Regions from separate parts of the Lutispora sp. QWL-02 genome, predicted to be linked through region 3. Evidence: riboswitches for the same ligand, from Rfam matches in the RefSeq annotation. Region 3 holds a riboswitch; each other region holds the start of a gene.
The links. Region 3 has a riboswitch for cyclic di-GMP ahead of AC4HCY_RS19595 (transglutaminase-like domain-containing protein). Riboswitches for the same ligand answer to the same signal wherever they lie in the genome.

Region 1: it holds a riboswitch for cyclic di-GMP, as region 3 does, so the genes downstream of both, AC4HCY_RS15095 (glycerol kinase) here and AC4HCY_RS19595 (transglutaminase-like domain-containing protein) in region 3, are expected to answer to the same signal.
Region 2: it holds a riboswitch for cyclic di-GMP, as region 3 does, so the genes downstream of both, AC4HCY_RS18940 (signal peptidase I) here and AC4HCY_RS19595 (transglutaminase-like domain-containing protein) in region 3, are expected to answer to the same signal.
Region 4: it holds a riboswitch for cyclic di-GMP, as region 3 does, so the genes downstream of both, AC4HCY_RS09800 (sigma factor-like helix-turn-helix DNA-binding protein) here and AC4HCY_RS19595 (transglutaminase-like domain-containing protein) in region 3, are expected to answer to the same signal.

Annotation. Positions count from the first base shown of each region.
Region 1 covers NZ_CM177762.1:3,181,558-3,184,687, forward strand. Annotated here, with positions in the region: gene AC4HCY_RS15090 (AAA family ATPase) at 1-1,406, shown strand, start outside; partial or broken gene AC4HCY_RS15095 (glycerol kinase) at 1,458-1,656, opposite strand; cyclic di-GMP riboswitch class I at 1,896-1,981, opposite strand; gene AC4HCY_RS15100 (cysteine desulfurase-like protein) at 2,159-3,130, opposite strand, start outside.
Region 2 covers NZ_CM177762.1:3,968,252-3,971,381, forward strand. Annotated here, with positions in the region: gene AC4HCY_RS18930 (TasA family protein) at 1-607, opposite strand, end outside; gene AC4HCY_RS18935 (TasA family protein) at 646-1,176, opposite strand; gene AC4HCY_RS18940 (signal peptidase I) at 1,331-1,897, opposite strand; cyclic di-GMP riboswitch class II at 2,160-2,243, opposite strand; gene AC4HCY_RS18945 (Tex family protein) at 2,418-3,130, opposite strand, start outside.
Region 3 covers NZ_CM177762.1:4,105,851-4,108,980, reverse strand. Annotated here, with positions in the region: gene AC4HCY_RS19600 (S-layer homology domain-containing protein) at 1-1,523, shown strand, start outside; cyclic di-GMP riboswitch class I at 1,718-1,793, shown strand; cyclic di-GMP riboswitch class I at 1,833-1,908, shown strand; gene AC4HCY_RS19595 (transglutaminase-like domain-containing protein) at 1,923-2,714, shown strand; gene AC4HCY_RS19590 (tRNA threonylcarbamoyladenosine dehydratase) at 2,815-3,130, shown strand, end outside.
Region 4 covers NZ_CM177762.1:2,109,658-2,112,787, forward strand. Annotated here, with positions in the region: gene AC4HCY_RS09790 (HelD family protein) at 1-49, opposite strand, end outside; gene AC4HCY_RS09795 (GNAT family N-acetyltransferase) at 42-893, opposite strand; cyclic di-GMP riboswitch class I at 1,417-1,503, shown strand; gene AC4HCY_RS09800 (sigma factor-like helix-turn-helix DNA-binding protein) at 1,991-2,401, shown strand; gene AC4HCY_RS09805 (recombinase family protein) at 2,964-3,130, shown strand, end outside.

The sequences.
Region 1 (3,130 bases), 920 kb from region 3:
TGCCTTTAATTTTTCTTATAGGTTTTGCAGGAGCAATATATTTTATCACTGACAGCAAGCTATTAAAAGTAAAAAGCTCTTCTGTTGGCGAAGGAAGAAAGGATAGCTCCATTTCTTTCAACGATATAGGAGGACAAGAGATAGCTAAAAATGAGCTGCGGGAAGCCCTTGAATTCATAAAAAGCAATGACAAGCTAAAAGCCTTAGGTATTCGCCCATTAAAGGGTATATTATTGAACGGGCCCCCTGGAACAGGAAAAACTCTATTGGCAAAAGCTGCAGCTCAATACACCAATTCCATATTTTTATCAGCCAGCGGCTCTGAATTTGTAGAAATGTATGTAGGTGTAGGCGCCAAAAGGGTTCGTCAGCTATTCACCCAGGCCAAACAAGCTGCAAAAAGGATGAACAGGCACAGTGCCGTAATCTTCATTGATGAAATCGAGGTGCTGGGCGGAAAAAGAGGACAAAACCACAGCCACCAGGAACACGATCAGACACTCAACGAGCTTTTGGTCCAAATGGACGGAATTTCTTCTGACGATGAGGTAAAAGTCCTTGTGATTGGAGCGACTAATAGGTCGGATATGCTGGATTCGGCGCTCCTGCGCCCCGGAAGATTTGACCGCATTGTAAAGGTTGATTTGCCCGATAAAAAGGGAAGGGCTCATATTTTAAAGCTCCATACAAGGAATAAGCCTTTATCCGCAGAAGTCGAAATAGAGGCTATAGCAAGGGATACCTTCGGGTTCTCCGGAGCCCAGCTGGAAAGCGTAGCCAATGAAGCGGCCATATTGGCAATGCGAGATGAATCAAAAGAAATATCTTCCGTGCATTTTAAAAATGCTATTGAAAAGGTTATGATGGGAGAAAAGCTTGACAGGCTTCCCAGTGTCGATGAGAAGCTTAGAATTGCAATACATGAATCAGGCCATGCTCTGATAGGAGAGCTTTTATTCCCGCATTCCGTAGCCAGTGTGAATGTTGCATCAAGGAGCAATGCTCTTGGTTATGTGCGCAATACACAGGAAGACGATATGTTTCTTTATACCTGTGATTACCTTAATGGCCGCATCGCAGTATCCTTAGCCGGAGCTCTGGCCGAAGAGGTTCTGTTGAGCTCCAGAAGCACAGGAGCGTCAAGCGATTTTCAGAATGCATCGGACCTTGCCCGCCATATAGTATATGGAGGCATGTCTGAATTAGGCATAATATCGGCCGAAGATTTGCCAAAGGAAAAACTTCACAATGCTATTTCATCCATATTGGGAGAGGTAGAAAAAAGCACCCTTTCTCTATTGAATGAAAACATACAAATATTGAAGGATGTATCCAGCGAGTTATTGGATAAAGAAACTCTGTCCGGTGATGAGCTAAGAGCTTTGATCAAAAAAGAAGCCGCATAAAAAATATTGTCATTCTATAGGCTATAAGCCTGAGGATGACAATATTTTTGCTTATTTGCACCATTCCATAGATCTCTCCACAGCCTTTTCCCATCCTATATATTTTTCATTTCTCAGCTCATTACTCATGCATGGTATGAATATCCTATCAAGAAGTCCATTCCTTTTGTATTTCATCCTTGCTGTTCCAAAGACCTGAACCGAGACCCGCCAAATATGAGGCACCCAACGCAGTTGTCTCTATCATTCTTGAATCTATACAATCTCTTTACTGTTTACTATAAGATAAGTAGATATAAAGAATAAAGCAACAAAAATAAAAAATGATGCTGCAATAACTATTCCCAATACTTCTCACCCCTTCCCCGTTATGGCGAAAAATGCCTTTCATAATGCCGACAGCAACGCTTGATTATATGCATATTGAACTAAATAAAGCCGCCAATCATAAGATAGCGACTTTATAAATAACGCATCCACATTATTTAGCACGGCAACTGGCTGGCTTAGTAATCTTCACTGTAGCCCCTATAGCTTTGCGTCGCCACCTTTCGATGGGTTTGCCTTTATCAAGTTTTGTTTAATTGAATTATATTCCTGTATTCAACTCGTGGACATATGTCTAAATATACATTTATTTAGCACTAAAGACCCTGTTTTTTTATATAATTTGCAGGTATTATAGGCTATTATTTATAAGGCTATCAGTATATTTATCCAGATCTAGCACTAAAACAAGCTGCATCGGAATTTTATTTCTCCGCTAATTCTCTGATAGCATTCAGCGTTCTATCTATCTCTTCCATCGTATTGTATGGAGCAAGCCCTACACGCACCAGCCCGCCGCTCTCTCTCAAGCCTAAAACCCTGACCAGTTTTGAAGCATAAAAATCTCCATCCCACACAAATATGCCTCTGTCTGAAAGATATTCGGCTACTTCTCTCGGAGATTTGTTTTTCATGGTAAAGGATACTGTCGAAGTTCTTGGATATCCCTTTGGAGGACCATAAATTCTAACTCCCGGTATTCTTTCCAATCCATCTATAAAATGCTCTGTTATCGGCTGTTCATAAGCTTCCAGAGCCAACATACCGGCGACCACATTTCTTCTTCTGCCTATGAAGCCTTTTAACTCTTTTTCAAATTCACTTCCGTAGGTCTCGCCTATAGAAGCAATAAACTCTATAGCTTCTGCAGCTCCTGCTATTCCTTCGTGATTTAATGTCCCGGTCTCAAATTTATAAGGTGCAAAATCATCCTGTTCTTTAACTTTTATAGTCCTTAGCCCTTCTAATTTCTCCTTTTTGGAATATAGTACCCCAATATGCGGACCGAAGAACTTATATGCAGAACAGAAAAGGAAATCCGTATCCAAGTCTTTAACATCTATAGGGCCGTGAAGAGCATAGTGTACTGCATCCACAATAGTAAGTGCTCCTACTTCATGAGCCATTGAAACCATTGTCTTCACATCGCTGATAGTCCCTACTCCGTTTGAAGCATAGTTGAACGCTGCAACCTTGGTTTTATCATTGAGCTTGCTTTTAAAGTCGTTCATATCAATTATACACTTTTCCAGATCCACCTTGACATTATGTATTATTATACCCCTTTCCTCCTGCATCTCCCAGGGTCCTCTATTGCACTCATGATCTATATCAGTAATAATCACTTCATCCCCGGGCTTAAGATCTCTGGCTATAGCAGAAGCAAGGTTGAAATT
Region 2 (3,130 bases), 140 kb from region 3:
GTATAGTGAAGTCGGCCTTCAATCCTAGCTTCTGGAATTCGTTGCCTGCACTCTTATGAAGGGCTACTGCAAATTCAACCTTTCTATTATCTCCTTGATTCATAAAAATAAAGGGATCAAAATATCCTCCGTTGTCATATATCATTTTGTAGAGGCTCCCTACATAGAGGATATCATCTTCAACGCCATCATAAGCCTTTGCGGTTACAGCTACATACAGTTTTTTCAAGAAATCATTGAATAACGCATCGCTAACCGGCTCTCCCGTCAGGTTATTCTGTCTTACATTTTCTACTGTCAATCTATAAACCTTTGAGGACAATGAACCTTTATTTATCAGGTCAAAATATCCTTTTTCGGGATCATAGGCATATTGCGGCGGCTCGTTTCTGTCATTTTCAGCTTCGTAATTAAAGGATGGCTGCAAATTCTGTATTGTAAAGTTTGCTATAGTGCCTTCTCCACCACCGGCTTCTATCTCCAATGTGCCTGCTTGGAACGCTGCTGTGCTGGCTGCCTGGCTGGTAAACCATGCCATGGTGCCGACCCCAGCTAAGCTAAAGAGTATAGTTACGGCTATCATCATAGCGAGAAATTTCTTTTTCATTCAATCTCCTCCTATTTACTTTTTAGCAAGCTGCACAATTAATTAGCTGGGGTATATTGCTGAGTCCATCCTGGATTTTCGGTCTGGGTTGCATCAAAAGTAAAGTTTAGTGTGCCTGCTTTACCTTGATAGCTATTGTCTGCTCCTTCAGGAAGTCTGTAACTCATAACTAAATCTGTTTCTCCTGCGGCTGCTAAAGGTGTATTGAATTCTACAGGCTGGAATGCTCCAACATTGACCCACTCACCGTCATTTATTTTAATCTGAAGGGGATGATTGCCGCTGAACAGCCCCGTATCATTGGATGTTGTCATGCTTACCCTAAACTTCAAAGGCAATGTGCCAGTATTGCTAATTTTTATGGTATTGGAATCGGACCAAACTGGATATATATTAGAAATATCTTTGCTAAACTGAACTGTTTCATTAGCCTTAATCTCCAATGTACCTGCCGTAAACACATTATCTGCACTTGTTGCCTGGCTTGTGAACCACGCGAAGGATCCTGCACCTATACCAAAGGCCAGCATTGCTATCAATACTAAACTGATTATCGCTTTCTTTTTCATTTTTTCTTCCTCCCAATTTTTAAATTATTTTTTTTGATACCGAAACCTAAGCCCTGTCATCCTCCATCTTTAACGAAAAAATTCATTGTTATCCAAATTACTCCTTTCCCATGTATTTTTCATATCCTTAACGGGCATATATGTTGATAAAGGGCTAGCCCCTTATATCCTCAGCTTTTTCTTCTTTCTTACTCTTTTCTTCTTCATCCATCTCTTTTAGAAAATTCTTTATCTCTCCTCCAGCCAGCACCCCTACGGGTACCAATATAAAAAGCACCATGCCGATGGGAGTCTGGATGAATTTGGTCACATATCCCCCTTTGGGTATCCTGAAAATGTATTTGCCTACGATGTTTTCGCTATTGGCCTTAAGGTCTAAATCCTCTACGTTATTAGCATCTCCTTTGGTGACAAAGCTTCCGTCCGGATTTTTATCTGTTATCCTGTGAGTCACCAATGTGTTTCCGGAGGCTCTAAAGGTTATGATATCCCCTTTATCCAGTTCCTCCATCTTTACAGCCTTTGTTATTATCATATCTCCCGGCTTAATAGCAGGGCTCATGCTGCCCGTCAGAACATACATAAATTTGAAGCTTCCGATACCGGGAACATGCTTTGGATCTGATTTCGCTTTGAAAGAGGAAAAAATAAAAAGTGCAAGGCACAAAACCAAGGCTGCACAGACCACATCAAAGAATATTTTGATATACTTTTTTATCAATCGTTCCTTCCCCCCGTATCCCTCTGATTTTTTTAGTTAAATATATGGACATGAATAAGGTTTTATTCCTATATACATAGGAATTTTTTACTATATTTGCAGCTATAGTATTGACTTTTCCATCTTTTTTATTCCTTAGAATTTTATTCTATGGAAATATTTTATGCATTTGCTCCAAATAAATGATAAGCGCCATCGAAGGAGAAAAATAATTATTTTAAAGCCATGCCTGGCACACATAGAAAAACCCACCTACATTTGTAAGTAGATGGGTCGGTTGCACCATTGGCTAAATACACTCCAGGTGCCCATTTAGAAAGTGTATCTCATTGCCTCCCATATAGTATAAAGGACTTATTTTCTACAGGACTATATTACTATAGGTGGGAAGGCAAATTTTGTTATATTCAGTTGTCGTTTTATATTTTTTTTAAAACAATGTTTTATTGGTTCTTTGCTTTTTCTTCCGATTATACCTTTTTTTTCATTCCTTTGCTGCCGCTCAGGGCGGCGGACCGGATCAGTTCAAGCCCTTCATGCTCAGGCTTATCCGGCTTCTTTCCAGATCCACCTCCAGCACCTTGACCTTTACAATGTCCCCAACCTGTACAACTTCCATGGGACGCCTAACAAATTTATCTGCCAGCTCCGATATATGGACCAGACCGTCCTGATGGACGCCAATATCCACAAAGGCTCCAAAATCTATTACATTCCTCACGGTCCCTGTAAGTATCATGCCCGGCTTCAGGTCCTTCATTTCCAGCACATCGGTATGAAAAATGGGCTTAGGCATCTCATCTCTTGGGTCTCTGCCCGGCTTCTGCAGTTCCTTTATTATATCCCTCAATGTAGGCACTCCTACACCTATCTCCTCCGAAAGCTTTTCAACATTAAGGCCGTTGACCTGCTGCAGGACTTCTGCCAGTAATTTGGGCTCGCTTTTATCACATCCCAGCTTTTCAAGCAGTATCGTAGCTGCTTCATAGGATTCAGGATGCACTGCCGTATTATCCAGTATGTTTTGGGATTCGGGTATCCTCAGGAAGCCCGCGCACTGTTCGAAGGCCTTTTCTCCAAGCTTTTTCACCTTCAAAAGCTCCTTTCGGCTCTTGAACTTGCCGACTTCTTCCCTATAGGCCACCAAATTTTTTGCCACTGCAGAGTTTATGCCGGATACATATTGCAGAAGAGACGGAGTGGCAGTATTCAGATCTACCCCGACAGAGTTCA
Region 3 (3,130 bases):
AAACAGTATACTATGTAGTAGACGAAGATCAGCAGTTTGGCTACACAGTAAACTACTATATAGACGGAACAACAAATGCAGTACCTGGGGTAACGACACCGGTAACCGGAACAGGATATGTAGGTCAAGTAATAAGCATAGCTCATCCTTCAGTAACCACCGGATACAAGGTGAAGGATGGTCAGCCTGGAAGCCTGACAGTAAGTGCAAATGCTGCCAGCAATGTTGAAACAGTATACTATGTAGTAGATGAAGAGCAGTGGCATAACGTGAATTATAATCCTAATGAAGGTGCTGGAACAATGTTAGATCCTAACAATCCATACCTTACAGGAACAGAAGTAACAGTTTTAACGAATGGATTTACCAATCCTGTTGGATATCACTTTAAATATTGGATGGCACAAGGGTATGAATATGAACCATACAGGGCAAGCCAGGTGCCAGAAGCACCTGAATTCCAAAGTGGAGCATATTATCCTGGAGATAAATTCAAAATGCCACAATATGATATAACCCTTATAGCACAATGGGCACTAAATGAATACACCATAACTTATCAAGCAGGACCTAATGGAAGTTTAGCTGGTGGAACAAGAATAGACAAGATATTACATGGAGAAATCTATAAAGAAGCACCAACACCTGTTGCAAATTCCGGATATTATTTCAGTGGCTGGACTCCAGCATTACCTGGAACTGATGATAAGGTAATGGGAGATAAGACCTTTACTGCTAACTTTACAAAAAAATCAGACCCACCAGAAAAGCCTGAAAGGCCAGATAAGCCAGATAAGCCGGATAAACCAGATAAGCCAGATCAGATAGTAGTGATTCCTGATGAGCCGATTCCTGCAGGCTTGCCGCAGTTGAATAAGGGAGATCACTTCCAATACATTCAAGGTTATCCTGACGGCACAGTAAAGCCTGAAGGCTATATCACCAGAGATGAAGTTGCTGCAGTATTTTATAGGCTTCTGACCGTTGAATACAGAAACAGTATAAAGACTGATGCTCATAAATTCTCTGATGTAGCGAAAAACAGATGGTCAAATATACACATTGCTACTTTGGCTAAAGGTGGAATAGTTACAGGCTATACTGATGGAACCTTTAGACCGGGTAACTATATCACAAGAGCGGAAATGGCTGTAATTGCTTCGAAGTTTGATAAGTTAAGTCCTTTTGAAAGCGATAAATTCTCAGATATTGCCGGACATTGGGCAAATAGATATATCAACTCCGCAGCAGAAAAAGGATGGATAAAAGGCTATTCTGATGGAACTTTCAAGCCGGATCAATATATCACCAGAGCTGAATTCGTAACCTTAGTCAACAATGTATTAGACAGAAGAGTTGCCATAGGTGAGATATTGCCAGAAGCCAAACAGTTCCTGGATTTGCCTGAATCCAAGTGGTATTATGAAGCAATGCAAGAAGCAATCAATAGCCACAATTACTATAGACTGGATAACGGCTATGAGGATTGGACAGATATTTATTATCCAGAATTGGAAATGTAGTAAAATGAGTAAAAGCGAAGGGGACAAGTGATTTGCATTGTCCCCTTCGCCTCATAAATGCAATAAATCAGAACGCAAATAAAGTGATATAATTGTGCAGAAAATTCACAAAACTTGTCCAAATGATTATTTACAATTAAAATAGTTATGGTATAATAAAGATAAATAATTGTATAATTTAAACATCAGCTGATAAGCGATAATAGCAAACCTCGGGAAACTGGGGGACGCAAAGCTACAGGGCCTGTAAAATGGCAGCCAGCTACCGAAAGATTAGTTTTTTTATTTCCGCTATAGCTGATAACTCTCAAACGATAATAGCAAACCTTGGGAAACTGGGGGACGCAAAGCTACAGGGCCTATAAAATGGCAGCCAGCTACCGAAAGGGGTCGTTTTCAGTGAAAAATATTAGATTTATTGCAATGTTGATTATAGGTGTTATGCTATGGAATCCCATAGCTGTAGATGCTTCTTCGAATATTGCTATCGATACAAAAAAAGCAAATGAAGGCGTAGTTAGAATCTCTTATACGGGAATCAACAAAAAAACCAAGGTTATGGTAGAAAAGGGTTCTGCAAAATATTACTATGATCTGCAAAAAGAAGAAGATTTTTTTCCTCTTCAGCTTGGACAAGGCAGCTATACCGTATCCGTGCTGGAGAATACTTCAGGCATCCAATATAAGGTTATGGCCAAGAAAAGCTTCAAAGCTGATATAACTGAAGAGAATTTAGTATATCTCAAATCCACTCAGCCTATATTGTGGAGTGAAGACATGGCCGCCATAAAGCTTGCTGGGGCTCTGACACAGGATGAATCAAATGACGAAAAAATTGTACAAGCTTTATATGAATATATGATAAATAATATCAGCTATGATTATAATAAGATGGACAAGCTTAGCACAAATTATACTCCTGACATAGATACAATATTGAAAGACGGCAAAGGAATATGCTATGATTATTCGGTTTTGTTCGGAGCTATGCTGAGAAGCAGAGGCATACCGGCTAAGTTGATAAAGGGTTACAAAAACGATATCAGCGTATATCACGCGTGGAACGAGGTTTACATGAACGGAAGCTGGAAGATCATAGACACAACCTATGATGCAATGAAGAATAAGACTGGGACAAGCTATAGCATGTTCAAAGCCCAAAGTGATTATAATAAGTCAAAAGAATATTAAATCTCTGCATATATGACGCAAAAACCGCTTTAATAAAAAGGCGGTTTTTGTGGTATAATGGGACAGAAATAATTTAATCAGATTGGAAGGACGAAACAGTATGTTAAACGAGTTCTCAAGGACTGAGCTGCTGCTTGGCAAGGAAGCGATGGAGAGATTACAAAAGGCATCAGTTGCCGTATTCGGCATAGGCGGGGTAGGTTCTTTTTGCGTGGAAGCCCTCGCCAGAAGCGGTATCGGAAGTTTTATCCTTATTGATGATGACAAGGTATGCCTTACAAATATAAATCGCCAGCTGATTGCTACAAGAAAGACTGTGGGCAAGCATAAGGTTGAGGTGATGAAGGATCGCATCCAGGAAATAAACCCAAGAGCCAAGGTTGAAATACATCAGGCCTTTTATACAGAGGATAATG
Region 4 (3,130 bases), 2.0 Mb from region 3:
GGACAGACGTACGCAATGCGCCCTTGTCTAGCTGCTGTGCATTAGTCATTTGAATCCTCCCTGGGTAAAATCATTTTTTGCGTCGGATATCCGAATTCTGTTAAAAGCTCCGCCTCGGCGAAGCCCAGCTCCTTAAGAGCCTTTCGATATCCTGTATCTGCTTTGTCGCCCTCTCGGAATGTGGTTATGCTGATTTCCTTATTCTCCAGCAGCTCGGTGAGCGCCACATTCAAGAGATCTTGAGAAATACCCTGGTTCCTGTAAAGCGGATGTACCGCTAAAAAATCGATGCTGCCTGTTTCGTAGTTGATCATCATACCTCCAATAGAAATGCTATTATCGGTCATAAGAATTGCGCCTTTGTTTGCGATATAGCGTTTTAGAGTCGTTAAATGCTCATCCTCTTCCAGATAGGGGAACCCGTCAATAACAAGGAGCACTAAATCCATCCATAACGGAATATCCTCTTCTTTGGCAAAGCGGATTTTCCTCACAGAGCTTTTTCGCGTGCTCTCAAGCGATTCGTGTTGGTCCTTGAAGTTGTATTCAAGATGCAATGGATAAAACACCTCATTTCTTCGATATTGGTTAGGAGACTGCTTATACATAACCTTGAATACATTACTGAAAGCTTGCTGACTGTCGTAGCCGGCTAAAATTGCTATATCAATAATGGGTTTGTCTGAAAAAACCAGCAGTTTCGCAGCTTCAGTCAGCTGCCTGCGCTGCGTATAGTCATGTATAGAAAGCCCTACCGTATCGGTGAAAATGCGGTGGAGGTGGTATTTCGAATAGTGTACTGCCTCGGCAACAATATCCAGGTTGATCTTTTCGCTTGTCAAATGTGCTTCAATATATTGGATAGCGGCTATCACTATTTCAAGATTTTTCATAGTGTCTCCTTTCCGTTATAATCGTTTTCTGATTATAACAATACGAAATTGCTAACCTTTAATTAAAATTGCGCATGTTAGTATATACATTTATTACTCAATAATATAGAAATTGCAAGTGATTTCTAATAAGTAAATAACATATAGGTGAGGCGATTATGTAACACCTGGCAAGCAGGTATATAAGGAGCCAATCATAGGTTTAAGTGAACTTCATCCATCAAAATTAATTGCCATGAACCGCTAAATAATTTCCTTATATTACACATGCACGATAAAATGACCGAGCTAATTATATCAAAATTAAGGATGCTATTTTTAATTTTAATTGCGATTTAATTGAAACATGCGGTAACCCGCTTGATGACGATTTCACAGTATACTTTGCTGCCGGGGACTGCAGGCTGCACAGTAATAACCGTTTACCTGCTTTACGGCGCTTGAGCAAGAAAATAAAACAAAAGCAATATTTATTAAATCTATACAATCATATATTGTTATAATTTTGCAAGGAAGATCCATAAGAGAGTAAGGGCAAACTTGCCGAAAGACAAGGACGCAAAGCCAAGGGTCTAAAATGCGAGCGCATTACGATAGCCTGGCTGCCGTAAAGGATTACTTGCTAAGCCTGCCCTTTTGCGGCAGGTTTTTTCATATGACAGGTCAACATCAGGCGACACCCGCCAAATAAAAAAAACGTGAGTTTGGCGGGTCTGTCTACATGCCTAAATGACCAGAAACGAAACCCTCCGACTTGCGGGATTGGAGGGCGTTTTTATGCTTTCGCAGTATGTCGTAAGAAACGAACGGCCGCTGCCGATCAGCGGCCTGGCGTGATGAAGCGGACATCATTGAATGCGTTGTTTTAATCGGTAAACGGTTAAAAAAAGCCTGTACTGTTTATTAGGGCAGTACGGTCATCAACACGAACCATCAGAGCATATCAAAAATGAAATAAATACTAAGAGTGTACAAATAGACAGTTGTGTCTGTAAGTACGCTCTTTTTTTGTTGCACAGAATTGCCCTAAGATGCCGCTCTCCTCCGTTTGTTCTTCATTTCCGGATTTTCAAATTCACGAAATGGAGGACAAGCTCATGGAGCAGAAAAAATATACATTGGTAGTCAACAAAAAACGCATCCCTGTGACCAAAGAAGTCTATAAGGCTTATTACCAGCACAGGGAGCATGAGATTTATGAGGGTGAACTTTACTCAAACAATACCATCTCTCTGGAGGAAGCTGAGGAAAAAGGTATTTCACTGGAATACATAATAGCCTCAAGACAGAATTCTGTGGAGGATGAAATTACTCAGCGGGATATGCTTGAAAGGCTCCGGCAATGCCTGCTTCTGCTAAACGAAGCTGAACGCCAGCTGATTATAGCGCTGTTTTACCTCGAAAAAAGCGAGCATCAATTGGCTGCGGAGACTGGCATTCCGCGCATGACTATACACAATCGTAAAAAACGAATACTGAGTCAGCTCAAAAAAATTTTAGAAAAATAAAAAGTTTTTTGGTCCAGCCCCTCACTTTTTTCCTTAAAGAAGTGAGGGGATTTTTTTATTCCCCTGTTGCTCTTTGAAAATTTCATATCCGACAGCATAAATACATGAGCTGTCCAGCCGTGTGAAAAGCGGCAGCGACATTGACGGGCGCGCGGAGACTGCCTGCGGATTGTAAGACATCCGTCGAACCGATGGCATCGAAGGTGACGAGCGGGAACGCCCGGTCATAAAACAGTCTTTGGTGGACTGTTTCGCAATGAAATGGGCAGTGATAATGCTACTTCCGTCCAGCCACAGACTCAAGCAATGGGGGCGGCTCGCAGAGATCCTGGGAGAGGTAAGATTCCTATGAGGCTTATTGACCACAAGCCGTTTATGCTGTCGCCCTGAGAGCCGTAAGGCTCTTTTCGCTTCGGGAAGTAGTGTCGAATAGAAGCGTCAATTCGCAATGAAGAACAAGCAGATCATTTTTTGATCTTGGAAACTATGCGGCAGGGCGGGCTTTTTCCGTCCTGTCGTATCCTTCTGAGATTAAAACAAAAATATCAAGGAGGAAATAGATATGCAAAAGGAAGTATTACCAGAACTGCTAAAAAAGGATCTCGTCGTCGGATATGTGTACGGGCTTGATGGTGAGAGGCAGGAATACTACTTTGAGAAGTCTCCGTCCAACATCGCCAGCTTTATCATGCTGAAAAAGGAGCATGCGGACAAAATTGTCCTGACGGA